DNA from 2 places in the Bacillus sp. AFS053548 genome. Region 1 is predicted to be linked to the other one. Evidence: a T-box and tRNA genes for the amino acid it is inferred to sense, from the RefSeq annotation. Region 1 holds a T-box; the other holds one or more tRNA genes.

Region 1 (9,024 bases):
CCCTATAGTTCGTATTACTCTAATCTCAGAAATTCACCGGCACAAAAAAAGTCTCATAAGCACTTTGACTTACGAGACCACATAATTAACTATTAATATACTTCTCAAATACCGATCCGAAATCTTTAACTTTGTATTGCTCTCTAGACTTCATGAACCATTCAAAAGCAGCCTCATTAATTTCTTTAAAACTGTTCACTAGATTGTTTTCATTTGAAGTTACGCGGCCTAATGTTGTAGAAGCAATTTCGATGCTTTCTTTCGCATATCCAAGTACTTTTTCGTTTTCATGACTAATTTCAGCAATCATTAGTAACGCTTTATATAGATCCTTAACTTGTTCAATATGTTTTTTATGAACATCAATCGAAAACTCTCTACCACCAATGTTGAACTTAATTTCAACATCTAAATCAATTGTACCTGCTGTTTCAAGTAAAACATGTGTGATTTTATGAGTGTGATAATTATAACGATGAAGTGTACGCTTCTTACTTATTGCACTTGTACCGTCTAAATGAATTAAAGCCTTATTCGTAAAGCAATACTCATCTGATTTTGATTTAATTAAGAAATAAATTTTTTCATTATCTTCATGCATTACATAATCGTCAGAATCAACTTTGTCATAATTTTTCGGTTCAATAACACTACCTACATCACTTAAACCAAGCATATCTGCAGCAACTTTACCAAACATTAAACTTCCTCCTCCGAATAGTAGGTATGGCTAATTCTATATTTATACGCCTTCAAAACCCACTTTTTGACTATTACACTTCTGAATTATACATTAAATACAAAAATATGGGGATAGGAATAGTAGGGGTATATGGATTTTTTTTCCTTTTTTTAAAAGTCCCCTCGGTTCTAACCCGCCCCCCTTAAGTTATAACTTAATTTACTGTTGAACACATACCCAGTTGCAGACTATAATTAGATGGTGACTGTTTAAATTACGTTCTTTCATAAAGAACATTATTATATGAAAAATAAAGAAAAGGTGTCGATCTATGAGTATTTTAACTGTAAAAAACTTAAGCCATGGATTCGGTGATCGTGCAATTTTTAATGATGTATCATTCCGTCTATTAAAAGGTGAACATATCGGTCTTATTGGTGCAAATGGTGAAGGTAAATCAACTTTCATGAATATCGTTACTGGAAAATTACAGCCTGATGAAGGTAAGGTTGAATGGTCTAAAAAAGTACGTGTAGGTTATTTAGATCAGCATGCTGTATTACAGCCAGGTATGTCAATTCGTGACGTATTAAAAAGTGCTTTCCAATATATGTTTGATATGGAAAATGAAATTAATGATTTATATGTAAAAATGGCTGAAGCAACTCCTGAAGAAATGGAGAAAATGCTTGAAGATGTAGGTGTTCTTCAAGATACTTTAACAAATAATGATTTCTATATTATTGATGCTAAAGTTGAAGAAATTGGTCGTGGTTTAGGTTTAGAAGATATCGGACTTGATCGCGATGTAACTGAACTTTCTGGTGGTCAACGTTCAAAGGTTCTTCTATCAAAACTTCTTTTAGAAAAACCAGATATCTTATTACTCGATGAGCCTACTAACTATTTAGATGAGCAACATATTGAATGGTTAAAGCGCTATTTACAAGAGTATGAAAATGCATTTATTTTAATTTCACATGATATTCCGTTTTTAAACAGTGTTATTAACTTGATTTATCATATGGAAAACCAAGAATTAAATCGTTATGTTGGTGATTATGATAATTTCAAAGGAATTCATGAAATGAAAAAATCACAATTAGAATCAGCATATAAACGTCAACAACAAGAAATCTCTGAACTAAAAGATTTCGTTGCTCGTAATAAAGCTCGTGTTTCTACTCGTAATATGGCTATGTCTCGCCAAAAGAAACTTGATAAAATGGATGTAATTGAGCTTGCACGTGAAAAGCCAAAACCAGAATTCAACTTCAAACCAGCTCGTACTTCAGGTAAATTAATATTTGAAGCAAAAGATTTAGTCATTGGTTACGATGAGCCTCTATCAAAACCTTTAAATCTACGTATGGAACGTGGACAGAAAATTGCTTTAGTTGGTGCGAACGGTATCGGTAAAACGACGTTAATGCGTAGTTTACTTGGTGATATTAAACCAATTTCTGGTGAAGTTGAGCGCGGTGAATTTCTTAACATTGGATACTTCGAACAAGAAGTAAAAAGTGATAATAATAAAACATGTATCGATGAGGTTTGGGATGAATTCCCATCATTTACACAATATGAAGTTCGTTCTGCACTTGCAAAATGTGGTTTAACGACAAAGCATATTGAGAGTAAAGTTGCAGTTTTAAGTGGTGGAGAAAAGGCGAAAGTTCGTTTATGTAAGCTAATTAATCAAGAAACAAACTTACTTGTACTCGATGAGCCTACTAACCATTTAGATGTAGATGCTAAAGAAGAACTAAAACGCGCACTAAAAGAGTACAAAGGAAGTCTTTTAATTATCTGTCACGAACCTGAATTTTACCAAGGATTAGTTACAGATGTATGGAATGGCGAAAACTGGACTACTAAGGTGTTTTAATTAATACAAAAAAGAGAGACGAAAAAATTGTTTTCGATCTCTCTTTTTTTGTTTTTTAAACGACATATTAAAGTGAAATATTTTGACTTAGCTTTGTAGTCCATTCACTTGGATGTTTTCTTTTCTTTGTTCCTTTTGGCATTGAATTAATATAACCGATATGAAGAGCTCCTAAAATTTTTCGAGTTTCAGGAATACCCATCTCTTTGTAAAATTGCTTATCAAAAATATAAGGATTTGTTCGCCATACCATTCCAATATTTTTTTCCCAAGCTGCTAATTGTAAATTTTGAACAAATGCACAGGTTGCTCCAATCGCTTCTAAATTTTTCTTTTCATTTTCTGAGTGGTCTGTCGTAATAATTAAATGCATAGGTGTGTCGATGATATATGTTTTAAAGAATTCCGTTGATTTTTTAATTTTCTCAACTGTATATGTTTCATTTAATTCCATTCTTTCGTAGCTATCTACAATTTTTGATGCATAATATTCTTTTTCTTTTTCCTCTGAAACCATAATGAATTGCCAAGGCTCTTCTTTGCTGTGGAAAGGAGCATAGGATGCTGCTTCAAGTAGCTCCATTAAATCTTCCATATTAATTGGATCCTTTTTTGTATCTCTAATCGTTCTTCTATTTTTAATAAAATTTAATATCGACATTGAACGTTTCCCCTTATTCTCTAAATATCTTAAATTCATTATAAATGTAAATGATAATCATTTTCAATAAAACTTTTAAATTTTAATCATTTTCTTAGAATCGTTAAATTTAGATACACTTTTTACACCAATCGAAATCATTACATAACTATTTATATGCAATAAAACTTAGAAAGACTTTGTTCCTGCGTTCTACGATCAAATCAAAAAGAAAACAGGTATTGAAGATAAAAATCCCTTCAATACCTGTTACTTTACATTTCTTTTGGTGCACGAATTCCTAATAATCTTAGTCCTTCTTCTAAAACAATGGAAACAACTTTAATTAATGCTAATCTACTCTCTAATTGGTCATCATTTGTTAGAATATGAGTATTTCCATAATATTTATTGAAACTTTGTGCCAAATCTATTGTATATTTCGCAATAACAGATGGTTCAAATTGTTCAAAACTACGTGTAACTTTGTTAGGGAACTCAAGTATATGTTTTATGATGTCCCAACTATATGAATCATCCAGTCCATCTTGTTTATTTAAATCGTGTGATGAAGCTTTATCTAAAATTGAATTTGTTCTTGCAATTGAGTATTGTACATATGGCCCTGTTTCACCTTCAAATTTTAGCATCTGATCAAGTGAAAATTCGATGTTATTCATACGATCATTTTTTAAATCTTGGAAAATGATTGCACCGACTCCAACCATTTTTGCAACTTCTTCTTTATTTTTTAATGTAGGATTTTTTTCTGCAATATTTTGACTAGCTAAACTAATCGCTTCCTCAATTACCTCTTCTAAAAGAACAATTTTCCCTTTTCGAGTTGACATTTTTTTACCGTTTTGTAGGATTAAACCGAATGGAACATGTACCATTTCATTTGCCCATTCATAACCCATTTTCTTCAAAACTGTAAATACTTGATCAAAATGCAATGCTTGTTCTCCACCTACAACATACACTGCTTTATCAAAATCGTATGTTTCTTTACGATAAAGTGCAGCTGCTAAATCTCTTGTTGCATACAGCGTAGCTCCATCAGATTTTCTAATTAAGCATGGTGGTAATTCCTTTTCAGTTAATTCAACAACATCAGCACCCTCAGATTCCACTAAAAGGTTTTTTTGCTCCAGAAGTTCAATAACTCGCTCCATTTTATTATTGTAAAATGCTTCTCCGTTAAAGCTATCAAAGCTAACACCTAATAAATCATAAACTAACATGAATTCTTTAAGAGACTCATCACGGAACCACTTCCATAAGTGTAAAGCTTCTTCATTTTTTTCCTCTAATTGCTTAAACCAACTTCTAGCTTCTTCCTCAAGTTGAGGCTCTTTTTCAACTTCTTCATGAAATTTAACATATAATTTTAGAAGTTCTTTGATTGGATTTTCTTTTACTGCGTCTTGATTACCCCAAAGTTTATACGCAACAATTAACTTCCCAAACTGTGTTCCCCAGTCTCCAAGGTGATTAATTTTTATTGATTTATACCCATTTTTTTCAGCTATTTTAGCAATTGAATTTCCAATCATTGTTGAACGCAAATGCCCCATCGAAAATGGCTTAGCAATATTTGGTGAGGAACAATCAATCGCAACCGTTTTGTCTTCACCCATTACTTGGTTTCCATATTCCTTCCCTTGGCCAAGAACTAATTCAATTACTTGCTTACTTACTAGCTTTTTATTCAAAAAGCAGTTTACGTACGGGCCGTTCGCTTCTACTTTTTCAATTAAATCATGATTAATCAGTGGTGCAATTTCCTTTGCAATTATAACTGGAGATTTTTTTAATGCTTTAGCTAATTGGAAACAAGGAAATGCTAAATCACCTTGGTCTGCATAATTCGGTTTTTCGATAAGTGAGTTAATCTCAGTTAAAGTTAGTGATCCATTTAAAGCTTTTTCAATTTGTTCACTATACATATTTACATAATTCATTCTGATCAATCCTCTCCAAAATATAAAAAAACCGTCTCTATCATAAGAGACGGGTTTAACTAATCCGCGGTACCACTCTAATTGTTCAAATATATTGAACCAGCTTTAAAATTTGTTAACGAGGTCTTCCCCGGCAAAGTCCTACTATTAATTCAGACTGCTTCTCCGAAGTGCGCTTCATCTTATTCGTTCTGTTAGGCTTCCACCATCCCCAACTCTCTACAAGAATCAAAATAAGATTACTCTCTTCATCTAAAAATTTTCAATATTCATTTTTTCCATTTAATCATATCTAATATAGAAATTCAAGATTATCTTTTTTTTGAACTTTATGAATGACACCATTTGTTGACAACCTTAATAACATAGAAATTGAGGTGGAATTCATGAAAAAAAAACCAATAACTTTTAGCCTTTGTATGATTGTTAAAAACGAAGAAGCCGTACTTTCCAGATGTTTATCATCTGTATCTAATATAGTAGACGAAATTGTCATTATTGATACTGGTTCAACAGACAAAACAAAGGAAATAGCTAAAAAGTTTACAAATTCAATATATGATTTTACTTGGATCAATGATTTCTCAGCAGCAAGAAACTTTGCGTTTTCTAAAGCAACGAAGGATTATATTATGTGGCTAGATGCTGATGATATTATCACTGATGAAAATGCAAAAAAATTACTTAAATTAAAAAAGTCATTAACTAAAAATGTCGACGCTGTCGGAATGAAATATCATCTTGCTTTCGATGAAAATGGGAACCCGAGTTTCAGTTCTGTACGCAATCGAATCGTTAAGCGAGAAAGAAATTTTAAATGGATTGGTTTCGTACATGAATATTTAGAAGTTTTCGGCGAAATTATTCAATCAGATGCCGCAATTATTCATCAAAAAGATAAAGAGTTTTCTGATCGTAATTTAAAGATTTATGAAAATGCGATTTCTTCAGGCAATGAATTAAGTCCTCGTGACAAATACTATTATGCTAATGAATGCGTAGATCATCAGCTATACGAAAAGGCAATTGAATGGTATGAATTGTTTCTTGATGAAGGAAAAGGCTGGTACGAAGATAATATTCAAGCCTGTGGAAAAATGGCAGACTGCTATTTAAATCTGAACGAATTGGAAGAAGCAATTAGCAGTTGTCTAAGATCATTTTCTTATGATGGACCACGTGGAGAAAACTGCTGTCGATTAGGATTTGTGTATCTTCATAAAGGTGATTTTACACGTGCTATTTCATGGTATAAACTTGCTACACTTGTTGATGTCCCTACGAGTAGTCCTTTTATTAATCAAGCGTGTTACACCTGGTTACCTAATTTACAGTTATGCCTTTGCTATAGTCGATTAGGCGATCAACTTACTGCTAGAAAATATAATGAGATAGCAGCAAGTTATGTTCCGAATAACCCTTCCGTTCTACACAACCAAGAGTATTTCCGCTCATATTTTAAAGATCAATAACTTACCCTTACTATCTACTAACTTTATATTTCCTGGAACCTATCTGTTTAATAAGCATAATAGATGATTTGGAAACTACTAATTAAGTAAATAACATTAATATATCATCAATCATTTAATACAAAATCAAAATTATAGAAAAGGGTGATAGCTTGATCACAGTCAGTTTATGCATGGTTGTACAAAATAATGAAGCAACAATTGAAAGATGTCTAAGTTCAGTTAGTAGCTTAGTTGATGAACTTATCATCGTTGATATGAATTCCCACGATCGAACGATTGAGCTAGCAAGACAGTTTACAGACCAAATACATGTCTTTGATGGTGTGGATGAAATAGATGCATTAAATTTTTCAAAATCATTGGCAACAAAAGACTTTATACTTTTACTAAACCATAGTGAAGTTTTACTAGAAAATGATCGTTTAACATTTTCTAAGCTAAAACAGTCAATAAACAATGAAGTTTATAATGTAGCTGTCGATTATCAAATCGGTTGGAATGTAAAAAGTAAACAAAAAATTAATAGATTATTTAAAAGATTAAGTCCAAAAAGTCATTCCCCGAATATGAAAAATGAACAAACCTCTGAATCATTTTCTACTAATCTCGTTTTTACAGATCTTCCTTTTACACAAAATACAAAAGAAAATATTCAAATATATGAACAAATGTTAAGTAATAACCTCAATCTTTCAAAAATGGATTTGTTTTATTATGCAAAAGAATTAAGTTCAGATCATCAACATGATCAATCAATAAAGTATTTTTTAAGATTTTTAAGATTAAATCAGCCTTTTGAAGAACTTAATATCCTTGCTTGTCATTATATTGCTAATTGTTATCACGAGTTTAATCTAAGAGACTTAGAAACTACTTGGTTATTAAAAGCACTTAAATATGGCAATACTCATCCAGAAACATGTTGTAGATTAGCTTATACTTTTTTTGAGAAAAATAATTTTGATTCGGCTATTTATTGGTATAAAGAAGCAACATTAAACAAGGTTAACAGTCGTTTGATTCTTCACAACCCATCATGTACTACTTGGCTACCACATTTACAGCTAGCTGTATGCTATGACAGAATAGGTGAATTGCGCCTTGCAAATGAGCACAATGAATTTGCCTATCATTTTTATCCAACACACCCAAGCATACTTTCAAATAGAGAGTACTTTGCAAATAGATTAAATAACGAAGGCAGCTGAGGACCCCTCAACTGCCTTTTAATTATTTTTTCCTTATTAACAAGAGCATATTATATATTTCAAGATTTGAAGTTAGTTGTTCAAGATTTATTCCAAAACTATGAGCTAAATGAACTACTTCTTCAAAAAACAACTTAATATTTAAATCTACATTAATATTTTCATTCTTTTTCGTCGTCACTTCAAATTGGTCGGATGGAAATAGCGTATTAATTGTTTGAGGTGTGAAAAATCTAATATTTTCTTTTTTCAATATCCCAGCGTGTATATAATTCCATTGGCCTTGTAATAGTTGAAAGAGAACTTCACCATGGGAAACATTTGGAACTCTACAAATAATTAAGCCAGATGGTTTTAAAAGATTGGTGATTTCTTTTACAAAACTCCAAGGATCTACAAGATGGTTTACAATATTATCAATTATGATTAAATCAAAAAACTCCTTAGGGTAACTTTGGAAAACTTCTTCAATCTTGATTGTATCAACCTTCTTATAAAATTGTGATGCAATTGATGATAATTCTGAATCACTTTCTGTTCCATATAATTCACATTTGTATAGATTTTTAATTTCTAGACCTGTTGCTCCAGCTAAGCAACCAATTTCTAATACATTATTTATGTTTCCTGGTACCATTTCAATAATTTCCGTCTTCGGATACCCAATATCTATTAAATTGTTTCCCCACTTTTCAATATACTTCATTCTATTTTCTATATATAGGTGATTTATATTAATTTCACTATTTCCATTGAATGTCATGTGCCCATAATGATGAACAAATGAATCTAAAGCAATATGCAATTCATATCCTTCTAAAATAGTTCTTAAACAAATATCATCATCTTCAAATGAACCTAGTTTAAACCTTTCATCAAATCCTACTAATCGATCAATTAATTCGCGTCTAACTAATAAACAAAATCCTACTAATCTCAATACTTGCTTAGACATTCCTTTTACACTTGCACAATACCTTAATGAAAAATCATTAATTTCTTGATCATTTTGATAATCAACATTAATTCGCTGCAATCCACTTACATAATTACTTACAGGCCCAACCATGCCAATTTTATCATTACTATATAAAAGAGTAAGCATTGCATCTAACCAATTTTCTGTAACGATTGTATCATTATTTAAAAATAACAAGTTATCACCTG
Region 2 (13,274 bases), on a different contig from region 1:
TCCATAAGAAAGAAACTTTTGAATTTGAGCATCCCATTCCTTTTCAACTTCTTCAACATTAATAGCTGGATTGTCATACCAATAACTATTTTTAAGAAATGCCCCATTTTGATCTACGATTGTTTGTAGACCTGATAATAAAGGTTTGCCCGCAGTTAATACAAGATGTACACCTAATCCTAATGTAGGATGTAATTTTGCTAATTCAATTCCATGCTCCACAGCATACATATTCATCATCATTGTTGCGGAGTTCACTATTCCATTCAAATGTGATTCAATAATGCCATAATTTACACCTTTTGAATATCCGAAATCATCTGCATTCACAATAAGCTTCGTCATCATTCATTCCCCTTTTTTCATTTAGTATAATTAAAAGGGATGCACTCTTTCATTCGAGCTACATCCCTCTTTTTAATCGTTAATTTGCTGCTACTTTTTCGTTTTTGAAGAATTGAGGTAAATGCTCTTTATGAGCCTCTAACATTTCATCTAGAATTTGTTTTGCTAAATGATCAGATCCAACTAGAGGGTTGATACACATAGCAAGTAATGCTGTTTTATAATCACCTGATACTCCAGCTTCCGCAGCAACACGTTCGAATGATTTAATTTGTTGTACTAAACCGCGTACTGCAACCGGCAAGTCACCCATCGTAATTGGTTTCGGACCGTCTTTTGTAATAACGGCACTTACTTCAACAGCACAATCATCTGGAATTGATGCAATAGCACCGTTATTCATTGTGTTAACAGGTTGGATATCACCTTTATTGTTATATAGAGATGAAATTAATCGGCATGCAGCATCACTATAATAAGCTCCGCCGCGTTTTTCTAATTGTGGTGGCTTAATATTTAAATTAGGATCTTTATATAATTCGAATAATGATTCTTCTAATTTTTTTACAACCTCAGCACGCGTACCATCTTTTTTCGCTGCTTCAAGCTCTTCCTCTAGCATTACTTTCGTTTGATAGTAGTAACGATGATACGGACATGGAATCGCTCCAAGTGCTTCTATAAAATCAGGATTCCAATCCATTGCCTTAATATTTTGCATCGTCATACTTTCAGCAGGGCGTGCAAACTCACTTACAACACGACTTGTTACATCTTCTCCATCTAATAATACTTTCGTTCCGTAAACCATATGATTTAATCCCATAAAATCAATATGCACACGCTCAGCTTCTACCCCTAGACCTTTTGCAATGTTCATGTGAATATGAATTGGTACATTACATAAACCAACTACTTTACGGAAATTTGTATATCTTAAAATCGCTTCTGTTAAAATACCTGTAGGATTCGTAAAGTTTACTAGCCATGCATTTGGACAAAGCTCTTCAATATCCTTAACGATATCTAAAATAACCGGAATTGTACGAAGTGCTTTAAACAGACCACCTGGACCATTTGTTTCTTGACCAATTACCCCATATTTTAAAGGAATACGCTCATCCTTCATACGAGCTTCAAGTAAGCCTACACGAAATTGTGTCGTAACAAAATCAGCATCTTTAAGAGCAGCACGACGATCAAGTGTTAAATGAATTTCCATTGGTACTCCTGCTTTTTCTACCATTCTTTTCGCAAGATTTCCAACGATTTCAAGTTTCTCTCTACCTTCTTCAATGTCCACTAGCCATAGCTCTCTTACAGGTAGTTCATCATAACGTTTAATAAATCCTTCTACTAATTCTGGAGTATAACTTGAACCGCCACCAATTGTTGCTATTTTAATACCGTTTCTCATTTTCTTCACTCCTTCTATATGATAGGAGAAAAGTAGCCCGGTCATTCTATGAAACTACTTTTCTCTTTTTTCTTATTTATTTAATTTTTCATGTAGGAAAATTATTTCTGATACTAAATCTCTCATCGTTAATGCATTCATTAAATGATCTTGAGCATGAATTAATAAGATACTTAATTCAACATTCTCACCACGTGCTTCACCTTGAATTAATGAAGTTTGTGCCTGATGCGCAAGATTTAATTCTTTCTTTGCTTCTTCAATCTTACTATTTGCTTCTTCTAAATTACCCGCTCGAGCAGCCTGCATACCTTCCATTAATGAGCTTTTTGCGTTTCCTGCGTGTAAGATTAATTGGAATGCTGTTTGCTCGATTGTCGTTAAAGTACTCATTTCGTATCCTCCTCAAACTGCATTACATAGCAGCACTTTGATTATTTGCTGCTTCTCTCATTTTTTTAGATTCCATTCGTCTTTGTAATGCAACGAAAGGTAAATAGATGACCACTGAGATAACTAAGTTAAATGCTGCTAAGGCTGCACCTGTCCAATGTCCTCCTGTAATCAACCACCCACCTAAAATTGGTGGTGTTACCCATGGAATATTAGTAGTTACTGGATGAACCATACCTAAAGAAATCGCTAAATATGAAATAACTGTTAAGATAATTGGTGTACCAATGAATGGAATTAACCACATTGGATTTAACACGATTGGTAATCCGAAAAGAACTGGTTCATTAATTTGGAATAAACCTGGTGCCCCACCTAATCCAATCATTTGTTTATTACGTTTTCGATTAATTAATATCATTGAAATGATTAACCCTAATGTAGCACCTGATCCACCTAAGAATACAAATGCATCAAAGAACTGGCCTGCCATTACATTGTATTCACTCCACTTTGTAACACCTTTTGCTGCTAAATCAATATTTTCATTTCCTAAAGCTGTAAATAAAGGTGTCGTAATCCCACCTAGTATATTTGGTCCATGTAAGCCAAGCATCCAGAAGAAATGAATAAAGAATGCTATACCGATTGCAAACGGTAAAGAGTCTGCAGCATTCGTTAATGGCTTAACAAGTACTGAGCTTAACCAATCATTAAAATATACTCCATCCGATAAATATAATCTGAATAGCAATCCAACAATCGCGATCACAAAGATTGTTAGCATACCAGGTAATAGCTTTGCAAATGCTTTTGAAACTGCTGGTGGTACACCATCTGGTAATTTAATAACTAATTGTTTTACTCTTGATAAGCGAACAAAAATTTCTGTTGCAATAATGGCGACGATTATTCCGGTAAAAAGTGCAGTTGAATTAGTATAAGTAGAGTTCACTAACCCCCAAACACTACCAGTAGCCGTTTTTCCATTTTCTAATGTAACCGTTACAGTGTTTAATGTTTGTGGCACTAGTACAAAATATGACGCTAAAGCGACAAGCATTGCTTCAAATCCTTCATCACCATAAGAACGAGCTAATTTATAAGCAATCCCTACAACTGCAAATACAGTCATAAATGCAAATGTTCCCCACCAAATATCACTGCCAAGTGTTTTCCAATTCACTCCAAAAAGAGCTTCCATCATTTTATCGTAACCTTTGATCGCTCCACCTAAATTATTAAATAAAACTGCAAATGAGCCGACCATTGTAATGGCAATCATCCCGATTAACGCATCGCGTATTGCTAATAAATGACGTTGGTTACCGAACTTTGCTGCAGCTGGCATTATATATCTATCTACAAAATTCATCATTTTTTAAGACTCCCTTTTGTTTAAAATGTATGAAACATACATGACTATTTTTTTAAACTAAGTGCCAATTCTAAAACAGCTTCACCATTCATAAGTCCATAATGTACTGGATTGATTACATCAACTGGTATCCCTTTTGGCTCGGCAACTTTTTTCATTTCAGCAGCTAAATAACGTACTTGTGGTCCTAATAAAAGAACATCTGCTTTATCTAAATTTTCTTTTGCAGCATCGCCTGAAACTGCCCAAATCTTTACTTCGATCCCTTTTGCTTTTGCTGCATCCTCCATTTTAGTTACTAGTAAACTAGTAGACATTCCTGCTGAACAAGCTAATAAAATATTCATTGTTATTCCTCCAGTTTTAGAATTAGTGTAGCGGTTACAGGTTTGTTTAAAAGTATGAAACAGTTCCTTGTAGCATCTACAAATTAAATTTTTTTGTACACTCTTTATATAGCAAATGGCGTGCCAACTTTTTCTGACATTCTCAAAGATATGTAATTTACACAATGAAACCTTGTCCTATAAGGACTCATCGTCATGAAATCTTTTTTTCTTGCTTTAAAAGGAAAGTAACTTAAAACATCTAGTGTGTTAAATCTAGTTTGTTAATCTTCTAAAATTGTTTTAGTGTGTTATCATCCTGTTAGAGTGTCGTGATTTAAGTACACTAAATTATAGTGTTTTAAAACACTTTTCGATTCTTACTTAAATAATACAATTTGTTCTATGTAATCTATGAAAAAAGTGATGTAGAATCAGTCTACACCACTTTTTTTAGCAATTATTAAAGTGAAATTTTTTCATGCAAATAAATAATTTCCTCTACTAAATCTCTTGTTGTAAGAGTGTTCATTAAATGATCCTGTGCATGTACTAAAAGAATATTAATTTTGTATCGTTGCCCACCAGCTTCACTTTGTATAAGTGAAGTTTGTGAATGATGAGCCAGCCTAAGTTCCGCATTCGCCTCGGTTACTTTTCTACGAGCTTCCTCGAACTCTCCATCACGAGCTTTATACATCGCTTCCATTAATAAACTCTTAGCATTACCAGAATGTAATATAAGCTGAAATGCAATTTGTTCATTATTTGTGTCGGTAGGCATTTGCACTCTTCTCCTTCACATTCTATTATACATTTAATGAATTACTACTTGTCGTTGTTTCAGTTGACTTTCTAGCTTCCATTCTTTCTGCTACTACAACGAACGGTAAGTAAATAACGATTGAAATCACTACGTTAACAAGGGCTAAAACTGCACCGCTCCAGTGACCACCTGTTGCTAAATAGCCACCTATAACTGGTGGAGTTACCCAAGGGATTGTAGAAACAACTGGAAAAACAATATGTGATTGAACAGCTAAATAAGAAATAATGGTTAAAATAATTGGAGTACAGATAAATGGTATTAACCAGACTGGGTTTAACACGATTGGTAAACCGAAAATAATTGGTTCATTAATATTAAATAATCCTGGTGGTGTTCCTAAAGCAATCATCTGTTTATGACGTTTACGGTTAACTAAGAACATTGCAATGAGTAAACCGATTGTAGTACCTGATCCACCCATATATACGAATGCGTCTAAGAATGGGCCTGCTAAAACAGAATACTTATCTAGATCTGTTACACCTTTTGCATATAAATCGATGTTATGGTTACCTAGAGTTGTTAATAAAGGAGTTGTAATACCCCCTAAAATATTTGGACCATGTAATCCAATCGCCCAGAAGAAATGGACAAAAAATGCAATCGCAACTGCAAATCCTAATGAATCTGCTGCATCAGTTAATGGTTTTACAAGGACTGAATTTAACCAATCATTAAAGAATACGCCATTCGAAATATATAATCTGAACAATAAGCCAACTAATGCAACGATAAAAATTGTTAACATACCTGGTAATAACTTTGCAAACGCTTTTGATACTGCTGGTGGAACGCCATCTGGTAATTTAATAACTAATTGTTTCACTCTAGCTAAACGTACAAAAATTTCAGTTGCAATAATCGCAACGATAATTCCTGTAAATAAAGCCGTTGAGTTTAATGAATTCCAACTAATAAATCCCCAAGTTCCGCCTGTAGCTGTCTTACCACCATTTAACGTAACAGATACTGCAGCTAATGATTGTGGAACAAGTACAAAGTAACACGCTAAAGCAACAAGCATTGCTTCAAAACCTTCATCACCATAAGAACGAGCTAATCTATGCGCGATCCCTACTACGGCAAATACTGTCATAAATGCAAATGTTCCCCACCAAATATCACTGCCTAGTGTTTTCCAGTTTGTACCAAAGACTGTTTCCATCATTTTATCGTAGCCGTGGATTGCTCCACCTAAGTTATTAATAAGTACAGCAAAAGCTCCAATCATCGTAATGGCAATCATTCCAATTAACGCATCACGGATCGCTAACAAATGACGTTGATTACCAAACTTCGCTGCGGCAGGCATTATATACTTCTCAGCAAAACGCATCATTCAAATACACCTTCTTTTCTCTCTAGATTTTTAATTCCCCGTTATTTTTTCAAATTTAAAGCCATTTCTAGTACAGCTTCACCATTCATCAATCCATAATGCACCGGATTAATCGTATCTACTGGTATCCCTTTAGGTTCAGCTAGTTTCTTCATTTCTGAGACTAGATAACGAACCTGAGGACCAAGAAGTAATACATCCGCTTTGACTAAATTTTCTTTTGCCTCATCACCAGCAACAGCCCATATTGTTGCCTGAATTCCTTTGGTCTTAGCTGCTTGTTCCATTTTTGTAACTAGTAAACTAGTCGACATTCCTGCAGAACATACCAATAAGATATTCATCCTACACCTCCTCAATTTTTCTCGTCGATGAAACGCTTACATTTTTACAAATAATGACAAAAGAATTACGCGTTACAAGGACAAGTTGTGTAATCAATTTAAATATTGCAAATTATGTGCCAATATTCTAAAAAATCTATCTATTTAAAAACACAACAAAAAAACCTTGATAAATCAAGGTTTTCAAAACGTAACATTTATTCAAAATATTAGTGTTTTATATGTGTGTACACACAATTGGTACTGTGTTTACAATTACTCAATAGTGTGTTGAGAAATACCCAAAAAAGGATATCTCCTAAGCTGAAGTGTGTCATTCAATAACACATTAATATTATTCTTCAACTGTTAAATGAGTTTTACAAAATTCGAATACTTCTTTTTCTTCATCATCTTCCAAATCAAAATCTAAATACTGATTTGATTCAGCTTCATACAAGTCATATTTAATTAATTTCGACACGTCACCATTTACTCCAAAAAGAGCTTTTATGTATATACCTTTTTCATTATATAATTCATCATCCTCTGGTACATTGATATAAAGTATAAACTCATATCGATCCCCTTCAATGATACCAAATGGATCTTTTATTTCTTCTACAGTGTATTCTGTAATCGTTAACACAAAAACATTCCCTTCAATTATAATATGTACTATTATACACAAAGAAATGAACAAAAAGAAAGACGCCTGCCGCAGCAGACGTCTTGATGCGTTTGAGGCGAGAGACCGGGCGGCCACATCCGCGCGTTTAGCTTGCGCATATCTCTCGTCTTACTCAAATTAGCTCATCGCAAAGAGTAATATATCATATATTTAAGAAAAAGGATAGAGGAAAAAAATAGAAGGAGTAAAAAGAGCAGATAAATTTTAGTAAATATTTTAAACAGTCTTCAGTTTAGATATATAATTTAATGATTTTTAAGTCGATGCAGTATTTTTTCTTTTTAGATGTTGAGTACAGTTTATAGGTTTCTTTAAATTTTAATTCTCTTTCTATTTCATCTTTATTCATTTGTGCCATTTCTTCAAGAAACCAAGAATTCATGTCCATTTGAATGACCTCCCTTTATTTACTTTAAATATATGATTTTAAGTTAAGGGAACCCATTCTTCATTGGACGGAGTTTTAGTACATCTTTAGTTGTAGGGTAATAGTAGGATTTAGGGCTGATCTTCAGAGTTAACAGAGAAAATAAAAACCGAGCGATATTTCTGTTGATTAACAGATCTTATCACTCGGTTTATTTTTAGCGCGCTCGACAGGATTCGAACCTGCGACACACGGTACCGGAAACCGTTGCTCTATCCACTGAGCTACGAACGCATGTTTATTTAAAAGTTAAAACAAGTATAGTGTTTTGGTCGCCCCAATCTCAGGAGGTTAATGCAAGTAGCGGCTCGATTGGTTTCACCAGAAATATGTTTACTCTGTCCCACCCTTGCCTCAGTAGGTAATTGAAAGGAGTGGCTCGATTGGTGCGCTGATGTTTCGCTATGTAGCTTATACGTAGGTTTATAAGAAAATCTTATGTTTTATTATATCGTTAGAATGTTCTGACCGCAATGATTTAGGTTTCTTTTTGAGTACGAAAATATTCTTTAAATTGGAAAAAAGAAGAAGATGCACATGGGGTTGATTTGAGTGTCTTCTTTGATGATCATTATTTTATAGGTTTTTTCCGTTTTTTTGATGACTTGTTGATACCAGTAAAAGCTTTTTTCTTGAGTCTTTTTAGAGTGCCTTTTCCTTCGTTGTCTTTGTCTAGTATATATAGACGTATCATTTTTTCATTATCACTAGCTTACACTTTAATAACGAAATTTCGTTCTCATCTTGGAAAGTTCTACGTTCTGTCCATAAGACTCAACTATGCTCCAATCAGTTAAGTATTAGTTTTTTAACTGATCAAAAGAAAAACTACATAAAGTTACGTTTAATAATAGGAAAAGTCGTTAATGATGTTGAAGTATTAGATAAATAGATATGTTATAAAAGGTCAATATTTTTTAGTTTAAATAATACATTATATATAGCATCTCTTTTATTTGACCTTTTCTGACCTTAAAGGTATTATTGTATTAATCATTCATTTGTTTTAAACAAGGAGGAGAAAAAATGAATTTAATTCCTACAGTTATTGAACAAACAAGTCGTGGTGAGCGTGCGTATGATATATACTCTCGTCTATTAAAAGACCGCATCATCATGTTAGGTAGCGCAATCGATGATAACGTAGCTAACTCAATTGTTTCACAACTTTTATTTTTAGCAGCAGAAGATCCAGATAAGGATATTTCATTATACATAAATAGTCCAGGAGGAAGTATTACTGCTGGTATGGCTATTTATGATACGATGAACTTTATTAAGCCTCAAGTATCTACAATTTGTATCGGTATGGCGGCTTCAATGGGTGCTTTCTTATTATCTGCTGGGGAAAAAGGAAAGAGATATGCTCTTCCAAATGCAGAAGTTATGATTCACCAACCATTAGGTGGTGCTCAAGGTCAAGCTACAGAAATCGAAATTGCAGCTAAGCGAATCTTGTTCTTACGTGATAAATTAAACAAAATTCTTGCAGATCGTACTGGTCAACCATTAGATACGATCGAGCGTGATACAGAGCGCGATAACTTTATGACTGCAGACCGTGCATTAGAATACGGATTAATTGATAAAGTAATTTCTAATACTGCATCTATTAAATAATAATAATAAACTAGCCGTAATTTTTCGGCTAGTTTTTTTATAGAAAAAAATTGGACATCCAACTTGTGAATGTCCAATTACATCAAATTTCTTCTCCAATAAAGTCCATTACTGCTTCCATCGCTTCAACTTCATCGTCGCCAGTAACAGTAATTACAATTTCTTCTCCATGAGGAACAGCAAGACTCATAACACCCATAATACTCTTAACGTTTACTTGTTTACCTTTGTAAGCTAATAATACTTCTGAACGAAATCTCGTAGCAACTTGAACAAATTGTGCTGCTGGACGAGCCTGTATTCCAGTTTCTAATAGTACTCTCCCTTTTTTCTCAATCATTTTTTCTTCCCTCTTAACTTTTATTTTATTTTTATTGGTTCTCCCGCTCTTAGTTTATCAGCTATTTCATCAATTTTACGTAGTCGATGATTGATTCCTGATTTACTAATTGCGCCACTAGATACCATTTCACCTAACTCTTTTAATGTTACATCCTCATACGCTACTCGAAGTTCTGCAATTTCACGTAACTTTGGCGGTAATATATCTAAACCAACTGAGCTTTGGATATAACGTATATTTTCAATTTGTCTGAAGGCTGCACTGATCGTTTTATTTAAGTTCGCAGTTTCACAATTAACTAGACGATTAACACTGTTTCTCATATCTCTTACAATGCGAATATCTTCAAACCTTAATAAAGCCGAATGTGCACCAACAACGTTTAAAAACTCAGTAATTTTTTCTGCTTCCTTTAAGTACGTAATATAGCCTTTACGTCTTTCCAGTGTTTTAGCATTTAATCCGAATTCATTCATTAGACGACAAATTTCTTCTGTATGCTCTTTATACAGTGAAAAAATTTCTAAATGATATGAAGATGTCTCTGGATTATTTACTGAACCACCAGCTAGAAAAGCACCTCTTAAATAGGAGCGTTTACAACATTTCTTCGCAATTAGCTCTTTCGCTATTTCATTCGTAAAGGTAAATCCTTCACCAGTTATATAAAGATCATTTAAAATATGTTTCGCTTCTTCTTTTATTCGAACAATATATACATTGTTCTTTTTAAGACGCATTTTTTTACGAACGAGTAATTCAACGCCCACATCATAAACACGTTTAATTAATACATATATTCTTCTAGCAATTGCTGCATTTTCAGTAACTACATCTATAATAAATTGGCGATTCGCAATTGATAACGAACCATTCATTCGAATTAAAGAGGATAGCTCAGATTTTGAACAACAATCTTTGATCTCAATCGTTGTTAATTCTTTTTTCGTTTCTGATGCAAAGGACATTTGAATCACCCCCTCCTTCTAGCTCTATATATTTCTTCATTATTCTTTTATTTTTGTCGGAATGAGATCACATAGGATTTCAGCCAACTTTACCGTATCATGCCTAATCACATTATCATCATATTTAACGATCGACTTATGAACAATTTCTAGATTTAAAGATTCAAGCTCATTTATATCTAGTTTTACTTGTTGAGCATGTTCTTCCTTATAAAGTTCTAAAATATTTATAGGCATTGTGCCTTCATTTACTATAATTGTATCGATAAAACTTGAATCTAAATGCTGGTATAGAGCCCTTACATGATCACTAGCTGTATAATGCAAAGTTTCACCCGCTTGAGTCATCACATTACATACATATACTTTTTTAGCGTTTGAATTTACAACAGCCTTCCCGATTTTAGTAACTAATAGATTAGGAAGGATACTCGTATATAAACTACCCGGTCCAATTACAATTAAGTCAGCACGATTTATTTCATCAAGCGCCTCTTTTAAAGGTTCAACATTTCCAGGTGCTAAAAATACTCTTTTAATCTTCTTACCAGAATAAGGAATTTTTGATTCACCTGAAACAATTGTACCATCTTCTAATTCAGCTTTTAATACGACACTTTGATTAGCTGCTGGTATAACTTTCCCTCTAACATTTAATACCCTTCTCATTTCAATGATTGCACGGTAAAAATCACCTGTAATCGCAGTCATTGCACTTAGCATTAAATTACCTAGTGAATGTCCAGAAAGGTCTCCAGATGTTGCAAATCGATGCTGGAATAATTCTTCCAACATCGGTTCCACATCTGATAACGCGGCAAGTACATTTCGTACATCACCAGGCGGTGGAATTTTTAACTCGTCACGTAATCGTCCAGAGCTACCACCATCATCTGCGACTGTAACGATAGCGGTAATATCAACGGGATGTTTTTTCAACCCACGAACTAAAACAGATAGTCCCGTTCCGCCTCCAATTATTACTATTTTCGAACGTTGACTATCCATTACTTATGACTCCTTTTTTCTACATCCCGATGACTAACATTGGTATCATATTGATCCTTATAGTAGTTAGCTAAATACTCCGCTAAAGTAACAGAGCGATGCTGTCCACCCGTACATCCGATCGCAATGATTAGTTGTCGTTTACCTTCTCTTTTATATTGAGGTAACATAAAACTAATTAAATCAATTAATTTCAGCATAAATTCAGTTGTCTCATTAAATTTAAGAACATAAGAGGAAACTTCTTCATCTAAGCCAGTTAAAGGACGCATTGATTCAATATAAAATGGGTTTGGTAAAAATCGTACGTCAAATACTAAATCCGCATCAATTGGTATTCCGTACTTAAAACCGAATGACTGAATATTTACTGAAAAACCTTCTTGTTCATTTTCTCTAAATTGTTCAATTATTTTTTCTCGTAATATTTTAGGTTTTAAATCTGAAGTATCATAAATTAATTGTGCACGCCCTTTTACCTCGGCTAAAAGAGTACGTTCCAACTCAATTCCTTTTAATGGAGAACCCGTTGGAGAAAGTGGATGTGAGCGACGAGTTTCTTTGTAGCGAGTAACAAGTGCGGCATTCGTTGCATCTAAAAATAAAATTTGAGGGATGATTGAAGGAGTAGACATTAATTGATCTAACGAATTCCCTAACTGATCAAAAAATTCTCTTCCTCGTAAATCCATAACAAGAGCAACTTTATCTGTTGTATTGTGGTCCGGGTCCTTTAATAGCTCTACAAATTTTGGAAGTAGAGCAGGAGGAAGATTATCGACACAGAAATAACCGATATCTTCTAACGCTTGAACAACGACAGTCTTTCCAGCACCTGACATTCCAGTTATAATAACCATTTTTACATGTGATCTTGTAGGCATTTAACTCAACCCTTTCTATAAAGTTTAGGTTAACTAGGATTTAAACGATATCTTAATAATTCAAAATCCTGTGTATATACAAAAGTACCATGTAAAATTTCTTTACCCTTTAGTAAATAATCAATAATATGATAGTCACCTGCTGCCATAGGAAGATTTTTCACTTCATCTATTGCATGCCAGCGAAGAATTCCTTCTTCACACTCATCTTGATTTTCACCGTCAAACTCGGTAGCCAAAAATGAAAACATCATCCATTCATTCACTACCTTAGCTTCTTCTTCTATAATAATTGTAAAAACACCTTTTAATTTTGGGTTTTTTAAGTAAACACCTGTTTCTTCACGATATTCACGAACAACTGCTTCTCTAATGTTTTCACCTGGCTCCATCTTACCGCCGGGTGCAACCCACCAGTTTCTTCTAGGTTTTTGTAGCAAGAGGATATTATTTTCATTTACCAAAACACAATGTGTAACTCTTTGCATTTCTTATACCTCACTTACAATTTGGACTTGCAGTTGGTTGAAACTGCCCAATCTATATTATACCGTTAAACTAGTCAGACAACAACTTGTTAAGAGTGGGAATTAGGGTAGAAAGGTCCTGGCTAAAGGAAAAGATTTTGTGGATTCGAACTACGATTGAGGAACAAAACCGATCACTTTCGGAGACAAATAATGAATACTCACTAATTTACGAGCTTTAAAGCGAAGACTAAAGGCGTAGTTACACTTATACTTAATTGCTACTACGTCAGGTCCTCCTTTGTCGCTGCAAATTTATACTTTAATGCACAAAAAAAGGGAACATGGACAAGCGCATATCCATGTTCCTATATATATTAGGGGGCTCTCTGGTTATTGTCTATATTACAGTAACTATATTTCAGGAGAGTTACACCCTAATTACATATAAGTTTCAGAATATTACAATTTTGTTCACAATTCTAAAACTTAATTTTATTAATCAAGATTAGTTAG

The links. The T-box of region 1 lies ahead of argS (arginine--tRNA ligase). A T-box ahead of a tRNA ligase gene usually reads a tRNA of that ligase, here a tRNA-Arg.
Region 2: it encodes a tRNA-Arg, which carries the amino acid that the T-box ahead of argS (arginine--tRNA ligase) is inferred to sense. The anticodon was not compared.

The regions. Positions count from the first base shown of each region.
Region 1 is NZ_NUHI01000047.1:32-9,055, forward strand. Features, by position in the region: gene CN946_RS20590 (PH domain-containing protein) at 86-700, opposite strand; gene CN946_RS20595 (ABC-F family ATP-binding cassette domain-containing protein) at 1,014-2,570, shown strand; gene CN946_RS20600 (nitroreductase family protein) at 2,638-3,231, opposite strand; gene argS (arginine--tRNA ligase) at 3,486-5,174, opposite strand; T-box leader at 5,217-5,438, opposite strand; gene CN946_RS20610 (tetratricopeptide repeat-containing glycosyltransferase family 2 protein) at 5,561-6,646, shown strand; gene CN946_RS20615 (tetratricopeptide repeat-containing glycosyltransferase) at 6,799-7,857, shown strand; gene CN946_RS20620 (glycosyltransferase) at 7,880-9,024, opposite strand, start outside.
Region 2 is NZ_NUHI01000016.1:26,172-39,445, forward strand. Features, by position in the region: gene chbG (chitin disaccharide deacetylase) at 1-345, opposite strand, end outside; gene CN946_RS09495 (6-phospho-beta-glucosidase) at 425-1,762, opposite strand; gene CN946_RS09500 (PTS lactose/cellobiose transporter subunit IIA) at 1,835-2,155, opposite strand; gene CN946_RS09505 (PTS sugar transporter subunit IIC) at 2,178-3,533, opposite strand; gene CN946_RS09510 (PTS sugar transporter subunit IIB) at 3,578-3,880, opposite strand; gene CN946_RS09515 (PTS lactose/cellobiose transporter subunit IIA) at 4,323-4,643, opposite strand; gene CN946_RS09520 (PTS sugar transporter subunit IIC) at 4,669-6,027, opposite strand; gene CN946_RS09525 (PTS sugar transporter subunit IIB) at 6,069-6,371, opposite strand; gene CN946_RS09530 (DUF6509 family protein) at 6,706-6,999, opposite strand; gene CN946_RS23425 (hypothetical protein) at 7,274-7,429, opposite strand; tRNA gene CN946_RS09535 (tRNA-Arg) at 7,630-7,702, opposite strand; gene clpP (ATP-dependent Clp endopeptidase proteolytic subunit ClpP) at 8,495-9,088, shown strand; gene CN946_RS09545 (HPr family phosphocarrier protein) at 9,171-9,428, opposite strand; gene whiA (DNA-binding protein WhiA) at 9,449-10,399, opposite strand; gene CN946_RS09555 (gluconeogenesis factor YvcK family protein) at 10,439-11,407, opposite strand; gene rapZ (RNase adapter RapZ) at 11,407-12,291, opposite strand; gene CN946_RS09565 (NUDIX hydrolase) at 12,321-12,779, opposite strand; gene trxB (thioredoxin-disulfide reductase) at 13,267-13,274, opposite strand, start outside.